One region of the Shewanella sp. Iso12 genome, then DNA from elsewhere that is predicted to be linked to it. Evidence: predicted binding sites of a transcription regulator. Region 1 holds the regulator's gene; each other region holds the start of a gene.

Region 1 (3,261 bases):
AAGGGCTCACCCGCTACCTATACCCAGAAACTGGAAGACGGCCGTCTGGCCAGTGCCAAGGCCAAAGAGATCCACTACAACATAGACAGCCGTATCATGACCCTGCTGGGCCAGGCCAAAGTAGAACAGGACGGCAGTGAAGTGACCGCCGAGAAGATAGTCTACGACATCAACAAGCAGCAGTTGGAAGCGGAAAGCAGCGGCAAAGGCCAAGACAGGGTAACCACTGTTATCCAGCCAGAAAACTATCAGGATCTCAACAAGAAAGAACAGCAGCAGGAGCCGCAATGACCAGCACCCTGACGGCACAGAATCTGGCAAAGAGTTACAAAAAGCGCAACGTCGTCAAAGACGTCAGCCTGTCGGTCAATACCGGCCAAATCGTGGGGCTGCTGGGCCCCAACGGGGCTGGCAAGACCACCACCTTCTATATGGTGGTTGGGCTGGTACAGAGTGACAAGGGCCGTATCTTCATTGACGACGACGAGCTGACCCTGGATCCCATGCACCTGCGAGCCCGTAAAGGCATAGGCTACCTGCCACAGGAAGCCAGTATTTTCCGCAAGCTGTCGGTGCATGACAACATCATGGCCGTGCTGCAAACCCGCAAAGAACTCAACAGCGACAAGCGCGAGGAACAGCTCGAACAGTTGCTGGAAGAATTCCATATTACCCACATACGTGACAGCCTGGGGATGTCCCTCTCCGGCGGTGAACGCCGCCGGGTGGAAATCGCCCGGGCATTGGCCGCCAATCCACAGTTCATTCTGCTGGATGAGCCATTCGCCGGTGTGGATCCCATCTCAGTTATCGATATCAAGAAAATCATCGAACAGCTTAAGTCCCGCGGTTTGGGAGTGCTGATCACAGACCACAATGTTCGCGAAACACTCGACGTTTGTGAGCGAGCCTACATAGTCAGCCATGGGCAGTTGATCGCCGAGGGCACACCCGCTGAAATCTTGGACAACCAGCAAGTGCGTGCTGTGTACTTAGGCGAACAATTCAGGCTATAGTTAGGATCATGTCATCCGGTGGCAATTCCGGGTATTATAGTTTGTTATTATTGAATTTTTTCCTTGAAAAATAACGAGTAGGGATTAGCGGTATAATGAAAGCGTCACTCCAGCTCAAACTGGGTCAACAGTTGACCATGACACCTCAGTTGCAACAGGCTATTCGCCTGCTGCAACTGTCGTCCCTTGAGCTGCAGCAGGAAATCCAGGAAGCCTTGGAAGCCAACCCTCTGTTGGAAATGGCCGAGGACAACCAGGATGACGCTATCGACGACAACCACAAGGAAAACGACGCCGGCGAGTTGAGCGCCAAGCAGGAAGATGGTTCCACGGTAGAAACCTCAGAGGCATTGAACAATGAGTCTATGCCGGATGAATTACCTATGGATACCACCTGGGACGAAGTCTTTACCGCCGCCAGCGCCTCCGGGCCGGCCATGGGCCGTGAAGATGATATGCCCTTCCAGGGGGAAACCAGCGAAGGGCTCTATGAACATCTGGAATGGCAGAAGAACCTGACCCCGTTTTCCGATACCGACGACGCCATTGCCACCGCCATTATTGATGCCATCGACGAGCAGGGTTATCTGACCCAGAGCACAGAGGAGATCCTCGAAGCCATGGGCAACCCTGAGATTGAGCTCGATGAAGTCGAGGCAGTACTCAAGCGGATCCAGCACTTCGATCCTGTCGGCATCGCCTCCAGAGATCTGCGCGAATGCCTGCTGATCCAGTTGCAACAGTTCAACGCAGACACCCCGCATCTGGCCGACGCCCGCTTGTTGATTGACGAACATCTGGATCTCATTGCCGCCCGTGATTTCCGCACCCTGATGCGCAAGACCAGGCTCAAGGAAGATCAGCTGCGTGACGCCATCAACCTTATCCAGAGTCTCAATCCCCGCCCCGGCTTGCTGGTGCAGCCGATGGACGAGGAATATGTGATCCCTGATGTCAGCGTCTGGAAGAAAAACGGCCGCTGGGTAGTAGAACTCAACCCGGACTGTATGCCCAAACTCGGGATCAATCAGCAGTATGCTGCCATGGCTCGTAGCGCCCGCAGTCAATCAGACAGCCAGTTTATTCGTGGTCATCTTCAGGAAGCCAAATGGTTTATCAAGAGCCTGGAGAGCCGCAACGACACCCTGCTCAAGGTGGCCAACTGTATAGTGCAGTTCCAGCAGGGATTTTTTGAATATGGTGAAGAAGCCATGAAACCCATGGTGCTCAACGATATTGCCGAGGCGGTCGAGATGCATGAATCGACCATCTCCAGGGTCACCACTCAAAAGTATATGCATACCCCCAGGGGAATATTTGAATTGAAGTACTTCTTCTCCAGCCATGTCGGCACCGAAGATGGCGGAGAATGCTCTTCCACGGCGATCAGGGCTTTTATCAAGAAGCTCGTGGCAGCGGAAAACCAGAAGAAGCCTTTGAGCGACAGCAAGATGGCGCAACTTCTGGCAGAACAGGGAATCAACGTTGCAAGACGCACCATAGCCAAGTATCGCGAGGCTATGATGATACCACCGTCGAACCAGCGTAAGAGTTTATAAATCCACAGTTGGAAATTGGAGGAATCTTTCTATGCAAATCAACCTGACAGGACATCATATCGAGATCACCGACTCACTGCGTGACTACGTGGAAAGTAAGTTTTCTAAACTTGAACGCCATTTCGAACAGATCAATAATGTGCACGTTGTGCTCAATGTACAAAAACTGCAACAGATAGCCGAAGCCAAGATCCACCTCACAGGCGGCGAAGTCTATGCAACTTCTGAACATGCCGACATGTATGCCGCCATCGACGTTCTGATTGATAAATTGGATCGTCAGGTCATTAAACACAAAGAAAAGCTGACAAAACACTAACGATGGAACTGAGTACCATCCTGCGGCCGGAGTGCACTACCTGTGCCACTCCGGGCAGTAAGAAAAAGGTACTGGAGCTGATTAGCGATCTCGCTAGCGCCCAGTACCCCACCCTTTCCTCTCAAGCGATTTTTGAAAGCCTTTTGGCCCGCGAAAAGATGGGGAGCACAGGTATAGGTAATGGTATTGCGATTCCGCATGGCAGACTACCGGACATTACAGAGCCGATTGCCGTGCTGGTCAAATGCGAAGAGCCTATCGCCTTCGATGCCATAGACAACCAGCCGGTGGACATACTGTTCGCCCTCTTGGTGCCCGCAGATCAATGTCAGCAACACCTGAGTACCCTGTCCGCCATGGCTGAAAA
Region 2 (3,261 bases), on a different contig from region 1:
TTTGGCAAGGGGAGCCCAACCCCATGATGGAACTTGTGCCTTTGGTGGAGTTTGCTACCCCGCATATTGCCGGTTACAGCCTGGAAGGCAAGGCCAGGGGCACTTTCATGCTGTATCAGGCCTTGATGGCGATACTCAATCGCCCGGCGGACAAGTCACTTGCCACTCTATTGCCCGAGCGCTGGAATTCCCGGCTCGATATCAGCAGTATGCCCGATGAAAAGGCATTGTTGTCTCTATGCCGATTTATTTATGATCTACGTGATGACGATGAAAAATTCCGGAAAATGCTGAAAAACCCCGCAGGTTTTGATGACATGAGAAAAAATCACCGCCATAGGCGAGAATTCAGTGCTTTGACTCTTTCAAACGCCGGGGGTTCTGGGGTAGATTGGTTGTCTCATTTAGGTTTTTCAGGAGTCGGTCTGTAAATGTCGCAGGAATTTAACGTTGTCGTATTGGGTGCCTCAGGGGCTGTGGGTCAAACCATGATAGAAATCCTCGAGGAGCGTAACTTCCCGGTGGCGAATCTGTTTCCACTGGCCAGCAGTCGCAGCGCCGGTGAAACCGTGAGTTTTCACGGTAAACAGGTAGAGATCCTCGATGTGGAGAGCTTCGACTGGACTCAGGCGCAGATAGGCTTCTTCTCTGCCGGTGGTGATGTTTCGGCCAAGTGGGCGCCGATAGCGGCCGATGCCGGTTGTGTGGTGATAGATAACACCTCCCACTACCGTTACGACCTGGATATTCCATTGGTTATTCCAGAGGTCAATCCACAGGCGATTGCCGACTTCCGTAACCGTAATATTATCGCCAATCCCAACTGCTCAACCATTCAGATGTTGGTGGCGCTCAAGCCTATCTATGATGCCTTTGGGATCAGCCGTATCAATGTGGCCACGTATCAGTCGGTTTCCGGTACAGGCAAAAAGGCGATTGAAGAGCTGGCGGGTCAATCTGCCAAGCTGCTGCAGGGCTTGCCTTCCGACCCCAAGGTTTATGATAAGCAGATAGCTTTCAACGTGTTGCCGCATATAGATAAGTTTATGGAAAATGGCTACACCAAAGAAGAGATGAAGATGGTTTGGGAAACCCAGAAGATCCTCGGCGACAGCGAGGTCTTGGTGAACCCTACCGCGGTACGGGTACCTGTGTTCTATGGCCATTCGGAAGCGATTCATATCGAGACGCTGCAGCCGGTTGATGCCGCGGAAGTCAAGGCGGTATTGCGGGATGCCGAAGGTGTGGTGCTGTTTGAAGATGATGATGATTATCCAACAGCTGTCACCGAAGGTGCCGGTAGTGACCCTGTGTATGTCGGCCGGGTGCGCAAGGATATTTCCCACGATCTGGGCATAGATCTTTGGGTGGTCTCTGACAATATCCGCAAGGGCGCGGCGCTCAACAGTGTACAGATAGGCGAAATCCTAATCCGCGATTATCTGTAGAACTCTTTGTTTCTGTTGAAAAAGCCTGCAAGCAGCAGGCTTTTTTTGTTTTGCAAATGTGAACAGTAGCAGGGCGGACATTTCTGGTTTATAGTAATCTCAATAAATACAAATGCCTAAAGCCAGTCGTCAGTTGGCGAAACCAGCGCTTGAAAGGGAAGAATGGATGAACTTTCGCACTTCATATCTTGTTGGCCTGATGGCCGCTTTTTTTGCCCTGAACCAAGGTACTCTCATTGAACCCGCCCATGCAGAAGGCCTGAAAATTACCGGTCCTGATGGTCAGGTGCGCCAACAGGTACGCCAGTATGGTCCGACTACGCCATCAGACACCTTCTGGAGCATTGCCCAGAAAGTCAGACCGGATTCCAGTGTTAGCATCTATCAGGTCATGGCCGCTATATTTGAGGCCAACCCGCACGCCTTCACCTCCAATAATTACAACAGCCTGGAACGGGGCATGATACTGCTGATCCCTTCCAAAGAGGTGATGCAGGCTATTCCCCAGAGTATGGCCAGAGCCCGTGCCGAGCAGGACGACAAGAGCTGGTCTTCCGGTAAGCCGCTAAAAGCAGATGATGGCAAAATTGAAACTGCCAAAGCCCCCGAGCGTGAAAGCCAAGCCGCAAAAGAGCCAACGTCGGCCACCCAAACTCCAACGGCGGCGCAGCCATCCAAGGTAGCTACAAGTGCCAAGGAAAACAGCGCGCAGCCGAAAGTCAGTGAGCCATCGACTGAGCCAACTCAAGTGGCTGCAGACAAATCGCCAGCCACCACAACCGAAAAAGCAGCCACGGAAGCAACTCCGGAAACGGCCGACGACAACAGCATTGAAGCGCTGCAGAGCCGCAATCTGAGCCTGACCGATGAACTGGGACGCGCGCAGGACATGCTCACAGTGGCCAATACCGATAACCAAGGGCTGCAAGCGCAAATCGATGAACTGAATCAGCGTCTGTCTGTGTTGGAAGAATCGCTGCAGGCCAGCAAAAAGCAGGAGCAGCAACTCAAAGCCGAAAATGCTGAACTCAAGCAGCAACTTCAAGCTGCCAGCACTACGGCTAATGAGCCGGACGACCTCTGGCGCAGCCTGATGGACAACCCGTTGTTACTGGCCCTGGCCGCGGCCATACCCGCGGTACTGCTGTTGTTATTGCTATGGAGCATGCTGCGCCGCAGACGTAAACAGAGTGATGCCCAAGCACCACAGACCGAAGCGGCTCCAATGGCTGCCGCGGCTGTCGCCGGCGCGGCCACAGCCGAGATGGCCAATGCCGACGATGAATTGGCGGTGCATCTGGATGATGATCCGGACGATTCCATTGATTCACTGCTGGATGTCGACAGCTCAGCGCTGCAGCCTGAGCCGGAAGTTGAGAGTGACAACGAGCAGATGGACATGGCGCAGGAGATGTTCATCGACTCGGGAGAGGGGGATGACACCCAAGAGGCCGAAGATGAAGGCCAGTCCCTCGATGATCTCTGGGCCGAAGCCATGGGCGAGCAGGAGTCGGGTGAGCAGGAAGAACCCGCAGAGGAAGACTTGGACTCACTGCTGGCCGGATTGGACGATACCGATAAACAGGAAACCATTCCTGAAGAGTTGCAGGCCGAAAGTGTTCCAGCATCAGAGCCTGAGCTCAGTGAAACCTTACCCGAAGATGTGACGGCCGCTTTCGACCAGAGCTTTGAAGCCGAGCTTGAACAGAATCTCAATCTCGAACCCAAAGAGCAGAATTCCGAGCCTGAATTGGATACAGAGCTGCAGAGTTTGGATCTGGAGAGCCAGGCCGATGACAGCTCTGTAGTCATT
Region 3 (3,261 bases), on a different contig from region 1:
GCTGGCTGTTTCCGAAGTTTAATTCTGTTTCTGCCCCGGCTGCGCCGGACAGTATCTGAAAATCATGAGGTGAATTATGTCTTTTAACATTGCTCTGAGTGGGATTGCTGCGGCGCAGAAAGATCTCAATACCACAGCCAACAATATTGCCAACGTCAATACCGTCGGCTTTAAAGAATCCCGGGCCGAGTTTGCCGATGTTTACGCCAGCTCGATTTTCTCCAACGGCAGAACTACAGTGGGCGGCGGTGTGACCACCACTCAGGTGGCGCAGCAGTTCCACCAGGGTAACCTGAACTCCACCAACAATGCGTTGGATTTGGCGATCAACGGTGGCGGTTTCTTCGTGACCTCTCCCAATGTGGGCAGTCAGGATTACTCTTTCACCCGCGCCGGTGCCTTCAAGCGTGATGAAAACGGTTTCCTGGTCGATGCCGCAGGTAACTTCCTGCAGAGCTTCCCCGTCGATAAAGACGGCAACTCCACCTCTGTGAGTTTGACCACTACCAAGCCGGTGCAGATCCCGGATACTGCCGGTAGCCCGCAGAAGACCAATAATGTCGGCATCAGCATGAACCTGGATTCCACCCAGGCCACCAAAGATCCGGCGCTGTTTGACCCATCCAAGTCAGACACTTTCAACAACTCAACCGCAGTGACCATTTATGACTCCCTGGGTAACTCCCACACCTTGACCACCTATTTTGTGCGTCCGGACAATGGTGCCTACACGGGCGAGAGTAACTGGGTGGCTTATTATGCTATCGACGACAAGCCGGTCAATCTGGGCGGCGCCGCTGGCAGCTACCAGACAGATACTGATGGTGACGGTAACCCGGATGGTACAGGCACAGCGCAAACTGCTGGTGGCTGGACTGGCGCCGTGCTCAAGTTCAACGATGTCGGCGGTTATATAGGTTCAGATCCGGCGGTGATCACCACAGAGCAGTTGGGTGTTGGCGGTGCCAATGTTCTCGGCCCCGCGGCGGACGGAACCCAGACAATAACCATAGACTTCAACAACCCGACCCAGTTCTCGGAAAAGTTTAACGCCACTGAATTGACGCAGGATGGGGTGACTGTGGGTCGTCTGACCAATGTGGAAGTGGGTACAGACGGGTTGATCTCAGCCAAGTACAGCAATGGCTCGACCGTGCCCTTGGCGCGGGTGGCACTGGCGCGTTTCTCCAATGAACAGGGTCTGAGCCAGGTAGGTAACACCTCCTGGAAAGCGAGCCTGGATTCAGGTGCAGCGCTGGCCGGTGAGGCCAACAGTGGCGTGTTCGGCAGTATCCGTTCCTCAACGCTGGAACAGGCCAACGTCGACCTGACCACTGAACTGGTGGACCTGATTTCGGCTCAGCGTAACTTCCAGGCCAACTCCCGTACTCTGGAAGTAAACAACACACTGCAGCAGACAGTACTGCAGATCCGCTAATCCTTCCTGCGCAAGACATTGCCGCTACGGCAATGTCTTGCCGCTTCTCCCCGTACATACTCCCAAGTTACTGAAGTTCTTCTGTTGTCACTGCGCTCGATTGCTCATTTTATTGGCACGATGTTTGCTTTTACCTGGATAGGTAAAAAGATTGACGGAGCAGCAGGTGGACAAACTTCTCTATGTCGCCATGACTGGCGCCAAACAAAACATGAATGCGCTGGCGGTTCGGGGTAACAACCTGGCCAATGCCAACACAGATGGTTTCAAGTCAGACATGGCTCAGGCCCGTGCGATGCAAGCCTTCGGTGAAGGATTGCCGACCCGGGTGTTTGCCATGACAGAGTCGCCCTCGGCTAACTTTCAGTCCGGCCCTATCAAATCGACCGGGCGGGATCTGGACATAGCCATCAAAGATCAAGGCTGGATTGCGGTGCAGGCAGCCGATGGCAGCGAGGCCTACACCCGCTCCGGCAGTCTGAGTTTTGACACCACAGGTTTACTGCGTAACGACAGGGGCAACCCGGTAATGGGCGATAACGGCCCGATAGTGCTGCCGTTGCCGATAGACAAAATCCAGATTGCCACCGACGGCACCATCTCCATTCGTCCCCAGGGCGCAACCGCCGAGGTGATTGAAGAGGTGGGCCGCATCAAGCTGGTCAACCCGGGCAATCAGAACCTGATGCGCGGTGAAGATGGCTTGTTCCGCACTCTGGACGGCAATCCGGCCGCCGCCGATCCCTTTGTGAATGTGGAAAGCGGCGCTGTGGAAGGCAGCAATGTCAATGCCGTGGATGAAATGGTCAACCTGATTGAGCTGCAACGTCAGTTTGAGCTGCAGGTAAAAATGATGAAAACCGCAGAAGAGAACGACAAGTCGTCCGCTTCATTGATGCGCATTAGCTAGGAGTAATTGATATGCATCCCGCGTTATGGATAAGTAAGACTGGGCTAGATGCCCAGCAAACAGACATCTCGGTGATTTCAAATAACGTCGCTAATGCCAGCACCATAGGCTACAAAAAGGGCCGGGCGATATTTGAAGACTTACTGTACCAGACGGTCAATCAGGCCGGTGGTATCAGTGCTTCCAACACCAAGCTGCCCAATGGCCTTAACCTGGGCGCAGGTACCAAGGTAGTGGCCACCCAGAAGATTTTCTCCCAGGGGAATCTGCAAACCACAGATAACGCGCTGGACATGATGATTGAAGGCCCGGGATTCTTTGAAATCCAGCTGCCGGACGGCACCACTGCCTACACTCGCAACGGCCAGTTCACTCTGGATGATACCGGCCAGATAGTGACATCCGGCGCCGGCTATGTGCTGCAGCCTGCCATTACCATTCCGGACGATGCCACCAGTATTACCGTTTCCGCCGAAGGTGAAGTGTCGGTTAAAACCCCGGGTGCCGCCGAAAACCAGGTGGTGGGCCAGCTGACCATCTCTGATTTCATCAATCCGTCCGGCCTGGATCCCATAGGGCAAAACCTCTATCTGGAGACGGGCGCCAGCGGTACCCCAATTCAGGGCACGGCTTCGCTTGACGGTTTGGGCTCCATTCGTCAGGGCTCGCTGGAAACCTCCAACGTTAACGTGACCGAAGAGCTGGTTAACCTGATTGAGAGTCAGCGGATCTACGAAATGAACTCCAAAGTCATTTCGGCCGTAGACCAGATGCTGGCCTACGTGAACCAGAATCTGTGATGAGGTGATGTGATGAAACCCTTGTTCCTTATCATTCCGGCTTTGTTTCTGGGGGCTTGCACTGCTACCCAGAATAAACCCATAGCCGATGATCCCTATTATGCGCCTGTGTA

The links. The regulator sigma-54, encoded in region 1, starts transcription at its own class of promoters, with help from an activator protein. The targets are predictions, from matches to a motif close to GTTGGCACGNNNNTNGNNT.
Region 2: the regulator sigma-54 is predicted to act here: its motif matches at 1,581-1,599, upstream of HCX89_RS00995 (FimV/HubP family polar landmark protein).
Region 3: the regulator sigma-54 is predicted to act here: its motif matches at 1,550-1,568, upstream of flgF (flagellar basal-body rod protein FlgF).

The regions. Positions count from the first base shown of each region.
Region 1 covers NZ_JAAUHW010000012.1:8,581-11,841, forward strand. Annotated here, with positions in the region: gene lptA (lipopolysaccharide transport periplasmic protein LptA) at 1-291, shown strand, start outside; gene lptB (LPS export ABC transporter ATP-binding protein) at 288-1,016, shown strand; gene HCX89_RS17530 (RNA polymerase factor sigma-54) at 1,112-2,575, shown strand; gene hpf (ribosome hibernation promoting factor) at 2,607-2,894, shown strand; gene ptsN (PTS IIA-like nitrogen regulatory protein PtsN) at 2,897-3,261, shown strand, end outside.
Region 2 covers NZ_JAAUHW010000001.1:211,540-214,800, reverse strand. Annotated here, with positions in the region: gene HCX89_RS01005 (4-phosphoerythronate dehydrogenase) at 1-431, shown strand, start outside; gene HCX89_RS01000 (aspartate-semialdehyde dehydrogenase) at 432-1,448, shown strand; gene HCX89_RS00995 (FimV/HubP family polar landmark protein) at 1,615-3,261, shown strand, end outside.
Region 3 covers NZ_JAAUHW010000001.1:589,639-592,899, reverse strand. Annotated here, with positions in the region: gene flgD (flagellar hook assembly protein FlgD) at 1-22, shown strand, start outside; gene flgE (flagellar hook protein FlgE) at 77-1,438, shown strand; gene flgF (flagellar basal-body rod protein FlgF) at 1,605-2,348, shown strand; gene flgG (flagellar basal-body rod protein FlgG) at 2,360-3,148, shown strand; gene flgH (flagellar basal body L-ring protein FlgH) at 3,161-3,261, shown strand, end outside.